DNA from 3 places in the Staphylococcus sp. GW823-FHT05F06 genome. Region 3 is predicted to be linked to each of the others. Evidence: predicted binding sites of a transcription regulator. Region 3 holds the regulator's gene; each other region holds the start of a gene.
What was found. The regulator Rex, encoded in region 3, represses fermentation and respiration genes when NADH is low (regulators of the CRP and FNR family bind a similar motif). The targets are predictions, from matches to a motif close to TTGTGAAATATTTCACAA.
Positions count from the first base shown of each region.

Region 1: the regulator Rex is predicted to act here: its motif matches at 2,560-2,577, upstream of AC1Q7N_RS03990 (nitrate reductase subunit alpha).
Region 2: the regulator Rex is predicted to act here: its motif matches at 2,211-2,228, upstream of AC1Q7N_RS10515 (hydroxymethylglutaryl-CoA synthase).

Region 1 is NZ_JBXAHW010000004.1:70,802-77,251, reverse strand. It holds gene nirB (nitrite reductase large subunit NirB) at 1-1,224, shown strand, start outside; gene nirD (nitrite reductase small subunit NirD) at 1,227-1,541, shown strand; gene cobA (uroporphyrinogen-III C-methyltransferase) at 1,532-2,467, shown strand; gene AC1Q7N_RS03990 (nitrate reductase subunit alpha) at 2,646-6,329, shown strand; gene narH (nitrate reductase subunit beta) at 6,319-6,450, shown strand, end outside.
Region 2 is NZ_JBXAHW010000019.1:23,806-30,255, reverse strand. It holds gene AC1Q7N_RS10520 (methylated-DNA--[protein]-cysteine S-methyltransferase) at 147-665, shown strand; gene AC1Q7N_RS10515 (hydroxymethylglutaryl-CoA synthase) at 917-2,083, opposite strand; gene AC1Q7N_RS10510 (hydroxymethylglutaryl-CoA reductase, degradative) at 2,328-3,605, shown strand; gene AC1Q7N_RS10505 (CHAP domain-containing protein) at 3,682-4,113, opposite strand; gene AC1Q7N_RS10500 (sterile alpha motif-like domain-containing protein) at 4,371-4,586, opposite strand; gene cidR (cidABC operon transcriptional activator CidR) at 4,774-5,658, shown strand; gene AC1Q7N_RS10490 (CidA/LrgA family protein) at 5,970-6,362, shown strand; gene AC1Q7N_RS10485 (LrgB family protein) at 6,359-6,450, shown strand, end outside.
Region 3 is NZ_JBXAHW010000008.1:87,464-93,913, forward strand. It holds gene AC1Q7N_RS06985 (LacI family DNA-binding transcriptional regulator) at 1-106, opposite strand, end outside; gene AC1Q7N_RS06990 (ammonium transporter) at 242-1,492, opposite strand; gene AC1Q7N_RS06995 (sulfurtransferase TusA family protein) at 1,912-2,136, opposite strand; gene AC1Q7N_RS07000 (YeeE/YedE family protein) at 2,188-3,240, opposite strand; gene AC1Q7N_RS07005 (PH domain-containing protein) at 3,326-3,607, opposite strand; gene AC1Q7N_RS07010 (redox-sensing transcriptional repressor Rex) at 3,746-4,381, opposite strand; gene AC1Q7N_RS07015 (ABC-F family ATP-binding cassette domain-containing protein) at 4,728-6,450, shown strand, end outside.

The sequences.
Region 1 (6,450 bases), on a different contig from region 3:
TTATTGCATAAAGGTGATGAAGATGCGGGGACATCTATTGCTGATATGTCTGATGATGAAACGATTTGTGGATGTAATGGTGTTGATAAAGGAACAATCGTCAATGCTATTACAAGTAAAGGTTTAACGTCTGTAGATGAAGTGACTAAAGCAACAAAAGCAGGTAATTCATGTGGTAAGTGTAAAGGTCAAATCGGTGAGTTATTACAATATACATTAGGTGACGACTTTATTGCTGCAAAACCAACAGGTATTTGTCCATGTACTGATTTAACAAGAGACCAAATTGTAACTCAAATCAGGGCTAAAAATCTCAAATCATCAAAAGAAGTACGACACGTTCTTGATTTCAAAGATAAAGATGGTTGTCCTAAATGTCGACCTGCAATTAATTATTATTTAAATATGGTTTATCCTTTTGAACATCGAGACGAAAAAGATTCTCGCTTCGCTAATGAAAGATATCATGCAAATATACAAAATGATGGTACTTTCTCAGTGATTCCTCAAATGCGCGGTGGTGTTACAGATGCTGACCAACTCATTCGATTAGGAGAAGTTGCTAAAAAGTATAACGTACCACTTGTTAAAGTAACAGGTTCGCAACGTGTAGGTTTATATGGATTGAAGAAAGAAGAATTACCACAAGTTTGGAAAGATTTAGGAATGCGTTCTGCTTCTGCTTATGGTAAAAAGACGCGTTCTGTTAAAAGTTGCGTTGGTAAAGAGTTTTGTCGTTTTGGTACACAATACACAACTCGACTAGGAATAAGACTTGAAAAAACATTTGAATATATTGATACACCTCATAAATTTAAAATGGGAGTATCAGGTTGTCCGAGAAGTTGTGTAGAGTCTGGTGTTAAAGATTTTGGCGTCATATCTGTTGAAAATGGCTACCAAATATTTATCGGAGGTAATGGTGGTACTGATGTTACTGTAGGTAAATTGTTAACGACAGTTGAAACCGAAGATGAAGTGATTCAATTATGTGGTGCCCTCATGCAGTATTACAGAGAAACAGGTGTTTACGCTGAAAGAACAGCACCATGGTTAGAACGTATGGGCTTTGAAAATGTCAAGAATGTCTTATTAAATCAAGAAAAGCAAAAAGAACTGTATTTAAGAATTATGGAAGCCAAAAAAGCTGTTGAGAATGAACCATGGGAAACTATTGTTGAAAATAAAGAAGCACAAAAAATCTTTGAAGTTGAGAAGGTGTAAGAATGAAAGCTAAAGAAAAGATTAAAGTTACAACAATGAATGAAATGATTCCTCAAATAGGCAAAAAAGTAGTTGTAAACGAAAAAGAAATAGGTATTTTTCTCACAGATAATGGTGATTTATATGCCATTGGAAATATATGTCCACATAAAGAAGGACCGTTGTCTGAAGGGACTGTAAGTGGTGATTATGTTTACTGTCCGTTACACGATCAAAAAATAGCTTTAAAAACTGGAGAAGTACAACAACCTGATACAGGATGTGTAGAGACATACGAAGTAGAAGTTATTGATGGAGATATTTACTTATGTCTATAACTTATCCTGGCACAGTATATCTAATCGGTGCAGGACCAGGCAATCCAAACTTATTAACTAAAAAAGCTGAACGGTTAATTAGATCAGCTGACGTGATTTTATTTGATCGTCTCGTAAATCCTTTCATCTTACAGTATGCTTCTTCTCAAACAAAAGTGATCAATGTGGGAAAGAAACCTTATTGTAAACACATTCAACAAGAGGAGATTAATCAAAAAATTGTTGAAGCAGCTAATCAATATCAATGTGTGGTGAGACTAAAGGGAGGAGATCCTGCGATTTTTGGTAGAATTACAGAAGAAGTACAAACATTAGAAAATCATCATATTCATTACGAGATTGTCCCTGGTGTGACATCAGCAAGTGCTGCCGTAGCAACTATGAATATGGGATTAACGATGCGTTCTATCGCACCGAGTGTGACTTTCTCAACTGGTCATTTTAAAGATTCGGTTAATCACGATACGGATATTAGGAACTTGATTAATGGAGGCACTTTAGCTATTTATATGGGTGTGAAAAGATTAGGTCAAATTATTAAACAAATTGAATCATATACGAATGAAGACTACCCCATTGCAATAGTGTTTAATGCTTCCTGCTACAATGAAAAGATTGTTATAGGTCATTTAAGTACGATTGAAGAACAATTGGTTTCTCAACAACTAGAAGGTCATCCAGGCATATGCATTTTAGGTAATATACTTGATGACATTAATCGTACGTTATTGAATAATAATAAGAATGACAAGGGAAATCTATATTTAATCAAGGGAGATAAAGAACGTGCAATTGCAAAGGCTGAAACTTTATATGATGAAGGAATCCAATGTCTGATTGATTTTGACCATAGCTACCACATTTCTCAACAAAACGTGTATAACGAAATGATTAAACACAAGAGTATTAAAACAATATATGTATAAACATTTGGGTCTACAAGTTCATTATGAATTTGTAGGCCTTATTTTTTAGGGAATCTCTAACATCAATTAGGACATTCCCTAATATAATGGCTTTGTGAAAAAATGTACAATAAAGATAAGACACAATACCTATGCATTGAGAAAGGATATAACCTTGTATGGTGGGAGGATTAATAAAATGGGAAAATTTGGATTGAATTTCTTTAAACCGACAGAAAAGTTTAATGGAAATTGGTCGGTATTAGAGCATAAAAGTCGAGAATGGGAAAAGATGTATAGAGAAAGATGGAGCCACGACAAAGTTGTGAGAACGACGCATGGTGTTAACTGTACTGGATCATGTTCATGGAAAGTATTTGTCAAAAATGGCGTAATTACATGGGAAAATCAACAAATTGATTATCCAAGTTGTGGACCTGATATGCCAGAATTTGAGCCAAGAGGTTGTCCGAGAGGTGCATCATTTTCTTGGTATGAGTATAGTCCGTTAAGAGTTAAATATCCTTATATTAGAGGTAAATTATTAGATTTATGGACCGAAGCGCTTGAAGAACAAAAAGGAAACCGAATTGCGGCATGGGCATCCATCGTAGAAAATGAAAAAAAAGCCAAACAATATAAAGAAGCAAGAGGTAAAGGTGGACACGTCAGAGCAAATTGGAAAGATGCCACAGATATCATTGCAGCTCAAATTTTATACACCATAAAAAAAGATGGACCGGATCGTATTGCTGGATTTACTCCTATTCCTGCTATGTCGATGATTAGTTATGCTTCAGGAGCAAGATTTATTAATTTGTTAGGTGGAGAAATGTTAAGTTTTTACGATTGGTATGCTGATTTACCACCTGCATCTCCACAAATTTGGGGTGAGCAAACAGACGTGCCAGAAACCAGTGATTGGTACAACGCCTCATACATAATGATGTGGGGATCAAACGTTCCATTAACACGTACACCTGACGCACATTTTATGACTGAAGTTAGATATAAAGGGGCGAAAGTTATTTCAGTAGCACCTGATTATGCTGAGAATGTTAAGTTCGCCGATCATTGGCTTGCACCACATCCGGGGACAGATGCAGCGGTTGCACAAGCAATGACACATGTTATTTTACAGGAATATTATGAAAATCAACCGAATGATATGTTTATTAACTATGCTAAGCAATATTCTGATATGCCGTTTGTCATTATGTTAGATGAAGATGAGAATGGCTATAAAGCAGGTAGATTCTTGCGTGCTTCTGATTTAGGGATGTCAGGTGAAAATAATGAATGGAAGCCAGTTATTCAAGACAAATTGAGCCAACAATTACTTGTTCCTAATGGCACAATGGGGCAACGCTGGGAAGAAGGGAAAAAATGGAATTTGAAACTTGAAACAGAGGATGGTACACCAATTGATCCAATGTTATCAATGGTTGAAAGTGACTATCATGTTGAAACGATTCAATTTCCATATTTTGATAGCAGTGGTGATGGTATCTTTGAGAGACCTATTGCAACGAGAACTATTCAGTTAGCTAACGGAGAAGAAGTTAAAATTGCTACGGTTTATGATTTAATGACGAGTCAATATGGTGTTCAACGTTTTGAACACGAACTAGAAGCTACATCTTATGATGACGCATCTTCTAAATATACTCCCGCTTGGCAAGAACAAATTACAGGTATCAAAAAAGAATTAGTGACGAAAGTGGCAAAAGAATTTGCACAAAATGCTATTGATACTGGTGGACGCTCAATGATTATTATGGGGGCTGGTATCAACCATTGGTTTAACTCCGATACTATTTATCGTTCAATTCTTAACTTAGTACTATTGTGTGGTTGTCAAGGCGTTAACGGTGGTGGTTGGGCACACTATGTAGGACAAGAAAAATGTCGACCAATTGAAGGATGGAATACTATTGCATTCGCTAAAGATTGGCAAGGTCCTCCACGTTTACAAAATGGTACAAGTTGGTTCTATTTCGCTACAGATCAATGGAAGTATGAAGAATCAAATGTAGATAAATTAAAATCACCATTAGCTGAAAATATTAAGCATCAACATCCAGCTGATTACAATGTAACAGCTGCTCGTATGGGCTGGTTGCCTTCATATCCACAGTTTAATAAAAACAGTCTATTATTTGGTGAAGAGGCTAAAGATGAAGGTGATGATTCAAATGAAGCCATCTTACAAAAAGCGATTGAATCAGTTAAAAATAAAGATACACAATTTGCGATAGAAGATCCAGATTTAAGAAAAAACCATCCTAAAACATTATTTGTATGGAGATCTAATTTAATTTCTAGTTCAGCTAAAGGACAAGAATACTTTATGAAGCACTTGTTAGGTGCGCGCTCTGGTTTAATGGCAGAGCCAAATGAAGATGATAAACCAGAGGAAATTAAATGGCGCGAGGATACAGAAGGGAAACTTGATTTATTAGTATCACTTGATTTCAGAATGACTGCGACGCCATTATATTCAGATATCGTTTTACCTGCTGCAACTTGGTATGAAAAACATGATTTATCTTCTACAGACATGCATCCATTTATTCATCCATTTAACCCAGCGATTGACCCATTATGGGAATCGCGTTCGGACTGGGATATTTATAAAACTCTAAGTAAAGCTGTTTCAGAAATGGCGAAAGATTATCTTCCAGGTAAATTTAAAGATGTCGTAACTACACCATTAGGACATGATTCAAAACAAGAAATTTCAACTGAATACGGTATTGTAAAAGATTGGTCTAAAGGAGAAATTGAAGGTGTGCCAGGTAAAACAATGCCTAATTTTTCTATCGTAGAGCGAGACTATACACAAATTTACGATAAATTCGTTACTGTTGGTCCAAAACTAGAAAAAGGGAAAATAGGTGCTCATGGTGTGAGTTATAGCGTTAGTGAAGAGTACGAAGAACTTAAAAGTATAGTTGGAACTTGGAATGATGATAATACTATTTCAGTTAAAAATGATAGACCGAGAATAGATACAGCGAGAAAAGTAGCAGATGTCATTTTGAATATATCCTCTGCTACAAACGGCAAATTATCACAAAAGTCATATGAAGATTTAGAAAATCAAACAGGTATGGAACTTAAAGATATTTCTAAAGAACGTGCTTCTGAAAAGATATCATTCTTAAACATTACTTCTCAACCAAGAGAAGTGATTCCAACTGCAGTATTCCCTGGCTCTAATAAAGATGGAAGACGCTACTCACCGTTTACAACTAATGTTGAACGTTTAGTGCCATTTAGAACACTAACTGGACGTCAAAGTTATTATATAGATCATGAGGTATTCCAACAGTTTGGCGAAAGTTTACCGGTATATAAACCTACTTTACCTCCAATGGTATTTGGTGCTCGTGATAAAAAAGTTAAAGGTGGACAAGATACATTAGTGCTTCGATACCTTACACCTCATGGAAAATGGAATATTCATTCAACTTATCAAGATAATGAACGCATGTTGACGTTGTTTAGAGGTGGACCAGTTGTATGGATTTCAAATGAAGACGCAGCTGACCATGGTATTAATGATAACGACTGGTTAGAAGTATACAACAGAAACGGAGTTGTTACTGCCAGAGCTGTAACATCTCATCGTATGCCTAGAGGCACAATGTTTATGTATCATGCACAAGATAAACATATAGAGACACCTGGTTCTGAAATTACTGATACTCGTGGAGGTTCTCATAATGCACCTACTCGTATTCACTTGAAACCTACTCAATTAGTAGGAGGATATGCACAAATTAGTTATCACTTTAACTATTATGGACCAATTGGAAATCAAAGAGATGAGTATGTAGCTGTTAGAAAAATGAAGGAGGTCAATTGGCTTGAAGATTAAAGCGCAAGTTGCAATGGTATTGAATCTAGACAAATGTATTGGTTGTCATACTTGCAGTGTGACATGTAAAAACACATGGACAAATCGACCTGGTGCAGAATATATGTGGTTTAATAACGTA
Region 2 (6,450 bases), on a different contig from region 3:
AATGGTGTATCACATTCTATTCGAATGTTTATCCAATTTCATAAATATAGCAATTATCTATATTATAAAATTATGTTCAGAATAGAATGCGTTAGTTTATAAGGATATGACTAGAATGATATACACATTTAAGGAGTTGGAGAAATATGTATCAATCAATGTATGACTCGCCCGTTGGCTTATTGCAATTAATTACAAACGATGGCATCTCGTTGTCACATGTCTTATACCCTAATCAACATTTGAAAGGAATTAAAACAAAGGATACGTTAGATGTTTTTAAAGATACTAAAGCGTGGTTAAGAGAGTATTTTAAAGGGAATTATCCTGAGATAAAAGTACCGTTAGCACCAAAAGGCACTGATTTTCAACAGAAGGTATGGAATGAACTTCAGACAATTCGTTATAGAGAACTTAAAACATATGGAGAGATTGCTAAAACAGTAGGACGAGCAATGAATAAGCCAGCAATGTCTGCTCAGGCTGTAGGAGGTGCTGTTGGGAGTAATCCTATTTCTATACTTATACCATGTCATCGAGTGGTTGGTAAAGATGGAAATTTAACAGGATACGGAGGTACTTTAGACAACAAAATAAAATTATTAAAATTGGAAGAAATAGATATGACACATTTATACAGACCTAAAAAAACAACGAAACCTTGAGATACGTTATTGTATAGAATTGCTTTAGTTATTTGTCAATGTTGATCTATGGATAGGATTCGTTTTTATCTATGAATAGTAGGTAAACAGTATATAAATAGTAGAGGTCTATAATAGATGAAATGCACTATCTTGGGATTAAAAACCCCCTAAAAACAGCTATATGACGTTGTTTTTAGGGGGCAAGTATGAATAGTAAATTCGTTTCTTTCATTTTAAAAAATTAAAAAAGCAAAAGAATTGAGTTTAGATTATTCTGCTATATGATATTCACGAATATTGTTATCAATAGATTTTAAATAGAAAATGTCACGATCTGCATTTGATTTTTCAAGTTCATGATTCAATTCTAATTGGTCAAAGCGTTTGAAGAAATGTTCATATTCATCAACAGAAACCTCTATTCTATTATTTAATAAAGATTTGTGGCGCTCAACATCTAATTGCTCCTTGAATCCATCTACTAATGTTCCACTAAAGAACTCGCCTACAGAACCAGAACCATAACTAAAGAGACCAATCGTTTGTCCGCCTTTTAAATCACGTGTTTCTAATAAAGAGATGAGACTTAAATATAAGGCCCCTGTGTAAATATTACCGACATAACGATTATAATCAACTGCATCTTGGTAACTAGAGTTAAGACGGTCTTGTGTAGTTTCATCGGCATGATTAATAATAGAATCTAAAGCTTTTTGTCCCATTTTGGTGAATGGTACATGGAAACATAGTGAAGCGAAATCAGCGAGTGTTTTATTATGGCGACGTGCATATTCATTCCAACTTTCTTGGAATGACTTGATATAGGCATCTTTCGACAATGCACCAGCAACTAAGGGATATTGATGACCCGTTGGACGCCAGAAATCATAAACGTCTTCAGTATATGCTACGGCATCATCATTAAGTTTTAAAATACTTGGGTTATGTGAAATCATCATTGCAACTGCACCGGCACCTTGAGTAGGCTCACCACCAGAATGAATACCATAACGAGCTGTGTCACTAGCAATGACAAGAACCTTTTCGTTAGGGCGTTGAGCAAGATAATCTTTGGCAAGTTGAATTGCAGGTGTTGCTGCATAACAAGCCTCTTTCATTTCAAAGCATCTTGCAAAGGGTTGAATACCTAAAAGATGGTGAATTTGAACGGCTGCTGCTTTGGCATTATCAATCGCAGACTCAGTTGCTACTATAACCATACCAATATTCTTTTTATCTTCTTCTGTTATAATATCTTTAGCAGCATTGGCTCCCATAGATACGATATCTTGATTCACTGGGCTCACAGTCATTTCAGTTTGACCAATTCCAATTAAAAATTTATTAGGATCGACTTGGCGCGCTTCTGCAAGTTTAGCCATGTCTACATAATATTTGGGTACATAGAAACTTATTTTATCTATACCTATATTCATAAGGTGTGACATCCTTTCATTTTTTGAAGTAGCACTAGTATCATACCAAAGAAAATTCGTTTTATACAATGAAATATAACAGACATGACCAGGAATATATAATAAATATGTAAGCGCTTTACAAAAATTGTGAAAAGTTTTGAATTATTTGAGTGCAAGACAATGTTAGCAGTTGATATTTAAAGCGAAAGTTAAAAGGTTACATTACTACAGTAATATAAAGATATTTTAAAGGAGTACATAAATGAAAAGTTTAGATAAAGGATTTAGACATTTAACACGAAAAGATAAATTAAAAAAACTTGTTGAATACGGTTGGCTAGATGATGAAAACTATGAAATATTACTTAATCATCCGTTAATTAATGAGGAAGTCGCAAACAGTTTAATTGAAAATGTCATTGGTCAAGGTGCACTACCAGTAGGGTTATTACCTCGAATTATAGTTGATGATAAAGAATATGTAGTACCTATGATGGTAGAGGAACCTTCTGTCGTAGCAGCAGCAAGTTATGGCGCAAAACTCGTTAATCAAAGTGGTGGATTTAAGACAATTTCAAGTGAACGTCTAATGATTGGACAAATTGTCTTTGATGATGTTGAAGACACAGGCACATTAGCTAACTCAATATATCAAATAGAATCACAAATTCATCAAATCGCTGATGAAGCTTACCCTTCTATTAAAGCAAGAGGTGGAGGATATCAACGTATTGAAATAGATACATTCCCTAATCATCGATTATTATCTTTGAAGGTTTTTGTTGATACTAAAGATGCTATGGGTGCTAATATGTTAAATACAATATTAGAAGCAATCACTGCACATCTAAAAGTTAAATTTTCAAATCAAAATGTTTTAATGAGTATTTTATCTAATCATGCGACAGCATCAGTAGTAAAAGTACAAGGGGAAATAGATATTGAAGATTTACATAGAGGAGAGAGAAGTGGCGAAGAGGTAGCACAACGTATGGAACGAGCGTCAGTTCTTGCACAAGTAGATATACATCGTGCTGCAACACATAACAAAGGTGTGATGAATGGTATACACGCTGTAGTATTGGCTACAGGCAATGATACAAGAGGAGTTGAAGCAAGTGCTCATGCATATGCAAGCAAAGATGGTCATTATAGAGGGATAGCTACTTGGGAATATGATCGCTCACGTAATAAATTGGTTGGAACTATTGAAGTTCCTATGACTTTAGCGACAGTAGGTGGAGGTACGAAAGTTTTACCTATTGCTAAAGCCTCATTAAATTTGCTTAATGTTGAAAATGCACAGGAACTAGGGCAAGTTGTTGCTGCTGTTGGATTAGCACAAAATTTCTCTGCATGTAGAGCGCTAGTGTCTGAGGGGATACAACAAGGACATATGAGTTTACAATATAAATCATTAGCGATTGTTGTAGGTGCAAAAGGCGAAGAAATTGCGCAAGTAGCTGAAGCGCTCAAATATGAATCACAAGCTAATACTGCCAAAGCTCAAGAAATCTTGATGAATATAAGAAAGTCATAATTAAAAAGCCGTCAAACGGGTATATCTTGATATATAGCTTCAAGGATATACTTATTTGACGGTTTGTTTGATTTGATTAATAAATATAATTATAGTTTCGTGCAGACGATTTACTAATAATGCGTGTGCCGTAGCCTAATGGCACATTATAATTATATTCAGAAATTTTGATTTTTCCATTCTTATATACTTTTTCAACCACTGCTACGTGCCCATAATAGCCTCTCGTTGATTGCATAACAGCGTATTTTCGAGGCTTATGTCCAGTTGCATAACCAGATCGACGTGCATTGCTATACCAATTCTTAGCATTACCCCATCGATTTGATACAGGTTTACCTAATTGAGCACGACGTTTAAATGCCCACCAAGTGCATTGTTTTTTACCATAATAATTATGTGCAGCATGGGAAATATGCGTTTGTTCAATAGCTTGATATGAGAGTGTTCCAGTAAATGTAATCATTGTAGCGATAATAATACGAGATAATAATTTTTTGAATTTCATTTCTTTCTCCCAAAAAATGTATTTATTTAATGACAGTAATAATAATAGTATTTAAAAATGCGCTATACAATATAAGAAATGAATTATCAAAGTAAATGTAACATTAATGAAATATACATATTTTTATCGTAATAATCGTTTGAGTAAAAAAAGAGTGAGACTACATTCAAATAAAATGTAATCTCACTCAGGTACGAGATGATTAACTCCATGTATATAAGTATGCGTAAATGTTAAAGTCATGTCATAACATCAATTTATACTTTAGTGAATTGGTTGAAAACAGCTAGTGCCCGTTTGATACTCGTCACTGGTATGTTTTCCGGACATGGATGATTTCGAAAATATGTCAAGATTTCTTTTTGGCTCGTCACGTCTTTAGGGAAATTGATATCTTGATTAATCCAATCAACCAATTCACCTAATGGCGTGTCATCACCTAGGAAATTTTGCATAAATTCGTAAAAGCTCAATATCTCACCTCATAATATATTTTATGAGCCGACTTTTATTTTAACATATTTTCGTTTTTTAAAATACTTGAAAAACTAAATAAAATGTTTTGAATTATAGTTTTTAAATATATTAATCGCTAGAAAGGTCAATTTTGTTGTATAATTAAACTTACTATTGAATTATATCAAAACTAGGGGGATATGCATGGATATAAAACACATGAAATACTTTGTTGAAGTTGTCAAACAAGGTGGTATGACAAACGCTTCAAAATCCTTGTATATTGCGCAACCAACTATCAGTAAAGCAATTAAGGATATTGAAGCAGAGATGGCTGTCCCTTTATTTGACCGGAGTAAAAGAAGTTTAGTACTTACTGATGCAGGTAAAATTTTTTTCAAGAAATGTCAAGAAATCATCGCACTATATGATAATTTGCCCACTGAAATTAATAGTTTGTATGGTTTAGAAACAGGTCATATCACTATTAGTATGTCTGCAGTGATGAGCATGCGTAAATTTATTGGCGTATTAGGAGACTTTCATCAACTTTATCCGAATATCACGTACAACTTAATCGAAAGTGGTGGTAAGACGACTGAAAACCTTATACTTAATGATGAAGTGGATATTGGTGTGACAACATTGCCAGTAGATCATCAAAAATTTGAATGTATATCTTTAAACAAAGAAGAACTGACTGTAGTTTTAAATAAAGAACATCCTTTAGCACAAAAATCTTCTATTAAAATGGAAGAATTAGCTGATGAGAACTTCATTTTATTTAATGAAGATTTCTATCTCAACGATAAAATTATTGAAAATGCGAAGAATGCTGGATTCGTGCCGAACATGGCCTCACAAATCTCACAATGGAATGTGATTGAAAATCTTGTCATTAATCAATTAGGTATTTCCATATTGCCAGCCACTATAGCACAATTACTTAATGATGACGTCAAAATTGTACATTTGGAAAATGCACATACAACTTGGGAGCTTGGTGTCGTTTGGAAAAAAGATAAACGTTTAAGTCATGCTACAAATAAATGGATAGAATTTTTGAAAGAAAGATTATCCGAAGAATAATATAAATATAATAACAAACAATGCATTTAATAAAAGAGCGAAGTTGTTAAAGATGTGAAATAATATGTTTTTACAAAGTCATATTACAACGAAAACGTAGGGTTTTGAATTATAAATTAATTCTGCCCTACGTTTTTTTACTATCAATTAGTTCTCAGCACTATTAATTTGCTAGCGTTTTCATAGATTTAAGGAATATAAAATATCATGAATAAATATTTTTAATATATAATAGCAAACACTATAATAGAAAATGTCACTAAAAAAATACAGTAACAATTTGGACACATTTTTAGAAAGGGGTGTTGTTGATGGAAAAAGCAAAATTTGTCATTAAGTTAATACTTCAACTTGCCCTTATCATGCTTATTACTTTTATAGGCACAGAAGTTCAAAAATTACTTCATATACCTCTAGCAGGTAGTATCGTAGGGCTTATGCTTTTTTTCCTATTGTTACAATTTAAAATTGTACCTGAATCATGGATTAATGTAGGAGCAGACTTTTTACTTAAAACAATGGTTTTCTTCTTTATCCCATCAGTGGTAGGAATTATGGATGTTGCATCTAATATCACGATGAATTATATATTATTCTTTATTGTTATTATAATTGGTACATGCCTTGTAGCACTATCATCAGGTTATATCGCTGAAAAAATGCTAGAAAAAAGCAATACACGTAAAGGAACTGATCACTCATGAATGAATACTTACAAGCAGTTCTAATGATTTTGTTAACTATTGTTCTGTACTATGTTTCCAAAAAGATTCAAGATAAATACAATAATCC
Region 3 (6,450 bases):
TTATTTTTTCTTTCGTTGCTGGACTCACAGATCCATTATTTAAAAAGCGTGAAACAGTACTTTTCGATACTCCAGCTAATTTTGCTATATCTGATATATTTTTCATAAAAAATCACCTATCACGTCATCAATCATTCCTTTTTATTTTACCATATGAACCAACGCTTTAAATAGTTGAAATCATTGTTTAAAATACGATTAAATAAATTGACGTGTTAGGTGATTATCATTTATATAAATTTTAAAACTTGATATGACGATTAAACTTATTTAGCTCTCCATAGAAATATGCTTTCTCACCGTGTACTATAGCATCAAGACCTGTTTTATCTTCTTCTTGAGTTGTAGCTAAAGGAGTAAAAATTTTAATAAATCTAGCAATCAAAAATGTAACTATTGCGCTAAAAACGACAGTTGCAATTGCCGCGCCAAGTTGAATCACTACTATTTTAAAATCAGCTGTATAGATAAAACCATTCTGCACCGCATTATTAATTTGATGTGATTGAAAAACTCCTGTAAACACAGCTCCTAAGATACCACCTACACCATGAATACCAAATGCATCAAGTGCATCATTATATTGGAGTTTTACTTTAATTAAATTTATAACGATATAGCAACATATGCCACCAATTATTGCAATAATCATAGCACTCATATAACTGACGTATCCTGCTGCTGGTGTAATAGCGACAAGACCAGAGAGTGCTCCAGATAAAAGACCTAGTAAACTTGTAGTCTTTTTCAAGATATATTCAAAGATTAACCAACCAAAAGCACCTGCACTTGCACCAATAACTGTGTTAACAAACGATATCATGGCTATGTGATCGAATGTAAATGCACTGCCTACATTAAATCCATACCATCCTAACCATACTAATATACCACCTATAAGCGTAATTAATAGATTATGGGGAGTATGTTTTTCTTTCTTCTTACCTATACCTATCATTATCCCAAGAACTAAACCAGATACGCCTGATGTTATATGAACTATTGTTCCACCTGCATAATCTATTGCTCCAATTTTACTAATCCAACCACCACCCCAAACCCAATGGGCAACAGGGCTATAAATTAATAGAACCCATAAACTAACAAAAATCAGATAAGGAATGAATCTCATTTTCTCGGCTATCGAACCTGATAAAATAGATACCGCAATTGTACAAAACATCATTTGAAACAACATAAATAATGAGAGAGGTATATGAGGACTCAAAGTTTTTGAAGTTTCAAAACCAACATGATGAAGACCCAAAAACTTCAAACCACCTATCCATTGATTTCCTCCATCAAAACTTAAAGAGAAACCAATTATTATCCATACAAATGTGACAATGACAATGGCAACCATACTTTGCATTACAGTATTTAAAGCATTTTTTGATTGTACGAGTCCCCCATAAAAAAGGCTTAAACCTGGTGTCATTAACCATACTAATAGAGTACATAAAAATAGAAATATTGTATCATTCATATTCATACTTACCACTTCCTTTAAAAACATCATAATGAGTGTTTTTTTAAAAAGCAAAATTAGGTAAGGTCATGTTACACAGTATGTCACTTTAAGTTACATTGTATATATAAGCGTAGTACAAAAAACATATTACTTTCGTTACACCATGTTAGTAGTGAGTATAATAAAAAGATAATCTTGATTTAGTTATCTCACTACAATAATAAATAAGCCTGGGACAATGATTGTTGTCTCAGGCTATCATAATTATACTAACGAATTTCATTAAATTAAAAACAGTCTTCAAGTTTAACTCTTTCTTTCAACGATATAGCTAATGTCTACTTAATTTAACTTTTTTCTCGTCAATCTAATCTATAATTAAATTTGCTTAATTTTCTATCCTTAAAAAATCTTTTTATCAACTTTATAATTATAAGTTTTTATGCCTTTTGAATAGTAATCGTCCATGATGCATCATCAAGTTGCTCATAGTTTGTAACTGGATATCCATTTTCTGCAGCCCAATTAGGTAATGCTTCGGTAGCCTGGGTGCAATCGAAATCGATTTTCAATTCATCCCCTTGATTTAATTCATTCATTTTCTTTTGTGCTTCTATTAAAGGAAATGGACAAACCATCCCTACTGTTCCTAATTCGTATACCATTGATATACCTCCTCATTCATTTTATCTAATGTCACATTAGAATAACCAATCTTAGCTTTGAGATACTTGTTGTAACTTTTTCATAGGTTTTACAAAAATAAAATAACTCATAAACCAAACACCAATAATCATAGAGGCTAAAGCAATCCATCCTTGCCAACTCATTGTAGCTGTTTCTACTAAACCATTACCGATAGAGCAACCACCTGCAACTGAAGCACCAAATCCCATAAATATGCCACCAAGCGCACTATTGCGAATTGTCTTAATATCTGGCAATCTCCATCTAAACTCTTTAGACCCTTTTGCAGCTATATAAGAACCTATGAATATACCTAGTACCAAAAGCACACCCCAATCAATAAATTTTAAATCTCCTGAAATAAGATAATTTACAAGATTTGCAGAAGGTGTTGTTATACCTAAGCCACCCATTCTCCCAGTAGATTCACTCATAGGCCAAGCAAGTAGAGCAATAAAACCTATTGCAATGCCAGCAACAAATGGATGATATCTTTTTTCAAATAGGTAATGTCTAATACCACTATATTTTTGTTTAAGTTGGGGCACCATTATTTTAGGTTTTCGAATTGTTTTCACAACTAAAAATATTGTAATTACAGTTAATAACATGACGAGAATCCATTGTGGTATACCTGTTGTACTCGTCATACTTGTGCTGACTTGCGTCGGTTTATTTATTTGATTCATTATTGGAAGAAGTACCCCAGTTTTAGTTACGGCTGAAGTCAATGCATAAAATATTAATGCCACCCAACTTCCAATTAACCCTTCACCAGCCCTATACCAAGTTCCTGTCGCGCATCCTCCAGCTAATACTATCCCTATTCCAAAAACGAAGGATCCCAAAATAGTTCCTATAACTGGAAATGTTTCTGTTGGAACCTCTATAATATTTAAGTTCTTTAGAATAAGTAAACCAATACTTTGGACAGTAATAGCAATAAGCAATGCATAAAACATTTTGTTACTCTTTTGAACGTACATATCTCTAAATCCACCAGCTAAACAAAATCTTGTTCTCTGCATTACAAATCCTAGCAATATGCCAACGACTAATCCGCTTATAATTGTCCACACCATTTTATCACCTTTTCCGATATAAATACTAAGGTATTATAGTAGAAAGGACTATATTTTGCAAATTCTTAATTTTATTTCTTATGTTTTAATATAAATATTTTGTGAGTTTGTTTAAGTTACTCTTAGATAAGTTACTAAATTTATACCACTCCTGATCAGAATAATAAATAAACAATTTATTTCCTAATAACCCTTTCGATATTCTATACCGCACAATGCTAGAGAGTTCGAATTGAATATTGAATGGATTATTGTTTTGACTATATGCCTTAAACTCCAACTTATTTTCATGTATTAACAATATACCGGGAACTGTCATTATTCTGGGAATATGTGATTTGAAATTACAATTTATTTCTTGAGTCATTTGTTTCAATCTCCCATTACAATAAATTTCAACTTACAATTTTTGTTAAAAAGTTTCGTATTTATAATCTATTGTAACTGTTTAATTAAAAAAAAGCACTCTCACTTGAGAGTACTATGTTAAAGTGATTTTTATTAATTATTTACTATAATTTTTCATGAAGAACAATAATGATTGTAACTCTATACCAAAATCAATATGATGTACTTGAACATCTTGAGGTGTTTTAATTCGACGTGGCGTAAAGTTTAGTATACCTTTAACACCGGCTTTAACAAGTTCATCAGCTACTTGTTGTGCCACATTATCTGGTGTTGTTAAAATGACTACATCAATAACTTCTGATTCTAATGTCGCTTTGATATCATCGCTATGTTTTACCACAACGTCACCGATATTCTCACCTATAATATCTGGTCTAATATCAAAAGCTTCAGTAATTGTCATCTCATCATGTATTGAAAAGTTATATGTAAGTAATGCACGCCCTAAATTACCGATACCTATAATGGCAATTTTAATTTGATCGCTCTCACTTAATTCTGATTTAAAGAATTCAAGCATACTATCTATATTATATCCATATCCTTTTTTTCCTAATTCACCAAAGTATGAAAAGTCTCTTCTTATTGTAGCTGAATCAATTTGTAGTGCTTCACTTATTGTTTTAGAATTAACACGATCTATACCTTTACCTTTCAAAATACTGACAAATCGGTAATATAAAGGTAGACGTTTTAACGTAGCGCGAGGAATTTTAAAATCATCTGGCATATATCTAACCCCCTTTTTCGCGTATATTATGCATGTATCATTAAAATCAGTAAATGAGTTAAAACATATGTTGAATGTCATCTCATAATACAAATAATTGTATACAACGAATACTTAAACATTATACATTATTAATTTTTAAAAATAAATATCCTAGTTTCATGTGTTCTATGAATACTGTAGAATAGAAGTAATTGAGTTTAACATCATTTCAAGATAACGTACGCAATTTATTTTTCTATTTAAAATTCGATAATATAGAATTAACAAAAATTTAAATATTCAAAAACAAATACTTTATATATAGTTTAAACCTATTTCAAATACATAGAAAGGTGAGAATCGAATGATACTTTTACAACTTAATGACATCTCCAAATCGTTCGATGGTGAAGATATCTTCACAGATGTTAATTTTGAGGTGAAAACTGGCGAAAGAATCGGCGTAGTAGGTCGTAATGGAGCTGGTAAATCGACATTAATGAAAATCATAGCAGGTGTGGAAAATTACGATAGTGGTCAAATATCAAAAATCAAAAATTTAACAATGAGTTATTTAACTCAGCAAATGACTCTCAATTCAGAAGCTACTGTCTTTGAAGAAATGTCTAAGCCTTTTGAACATATAAAGAAAATTGAAAATTTAATTAAGGATGAAACCGATTGGCTTGCACGAAATGGACAAGATTATGAGTCCGATGAATATCAATCACATATTGAAAAATATGAAACTTTAACGAATCGTTATGAGCAATTAGATGGTTATCAATATGAAAGTAAAATTAAAACAGTCCTGCACGGGCTTAACTTTACAGAAAGCGATTTCAACAAGCCTATTAATGATTTTAGTGGTGGTCAAAAAACACGTCTTTCTCTTGCTCAAATGTTACTTAAAGAACCCGATTTACTCCTTCTTGATGAACCAACTAACCATCTAGACATGGAAACAACCAAGTGGTTAGAGGATTACTTAAAGTACTTTAAAGGAGCAATTGTGATTATCAGTCATGATAGATATTTTTTAGATAAAATTGTAACTCAAGTTTATGATGTTGCTCTAGGAAATGTAAAACACTATGTAGGAAACTATGAGCAATTTATAAAGCAACGTAATCAGTATTACGAAAAACGCATGCAAGAATTTGAAAAGCAACAAGAAGAAATCAAGCGTTTAGAAACCTTTGTAGAAAAAAATATTACTCGTGCATCTACAAGCGGCATGGCTAAGAGTAGACGTAAAACATTGGAAAAAATGGAACGTATTGATAAACCTATGATAGATGCTAGAAGTGCAAATATACAATTTGGCTTCGACCGTAATACTGGTAATGATGTGATGCACATTCATGATTTAAAAATTGGTTACGACTCACCTATTACACTACCTATAAACCTCGAAGTCTTTAAAGGGGATCATATAGCTATCATTGGTCCAAATGGTGTTGGTAAAACAACATTGATAAAAACAATTGCTGAAAAACAACATAAACTAGGTGGTCAAATTATCTTTGGTGCTAATTTACAAATTGGTTACTATGATCAAAAACAAGCTGAATTTAAATCAAATAAAACCATTCTCGATTATGTTTGGGATCAATATCCACACATGAATGAAAAAGATGTACGTGCAGTATTAGGGCGTTTCTTGTTCGTTCAAGAAGACGTAAAAAAAATTATCAATGACTTATCCGGCGGTGAAAAGGCACGATTACAATTAGCACTTTTAATGTTACAACGTGATAATGTTCTTATCTTAGATGAACCGACTAACCATTTAGATATTGATTCTAAAGAAATGCTTGAACAAGCATTGAAAGATTTTGAAGGCACAATTATTTTTGTATCACATGATCGTTATTTTATTAACCAACTTGCAAATAAAGTTTTTGATTTAAACATTAATGGTGGCCAAATGTATTTGGGAGATTATCAGTATTATATTGAGAAAACTGAAGAAGCTGCAGCTATCAAAGCACATGAAACAATAACTCAAAATAATTTTGAAAATAAAGAGATAAATCAAGACGCAAATACTTCAACCTATATCAGTCAAAAGCAACAAAAAAGAC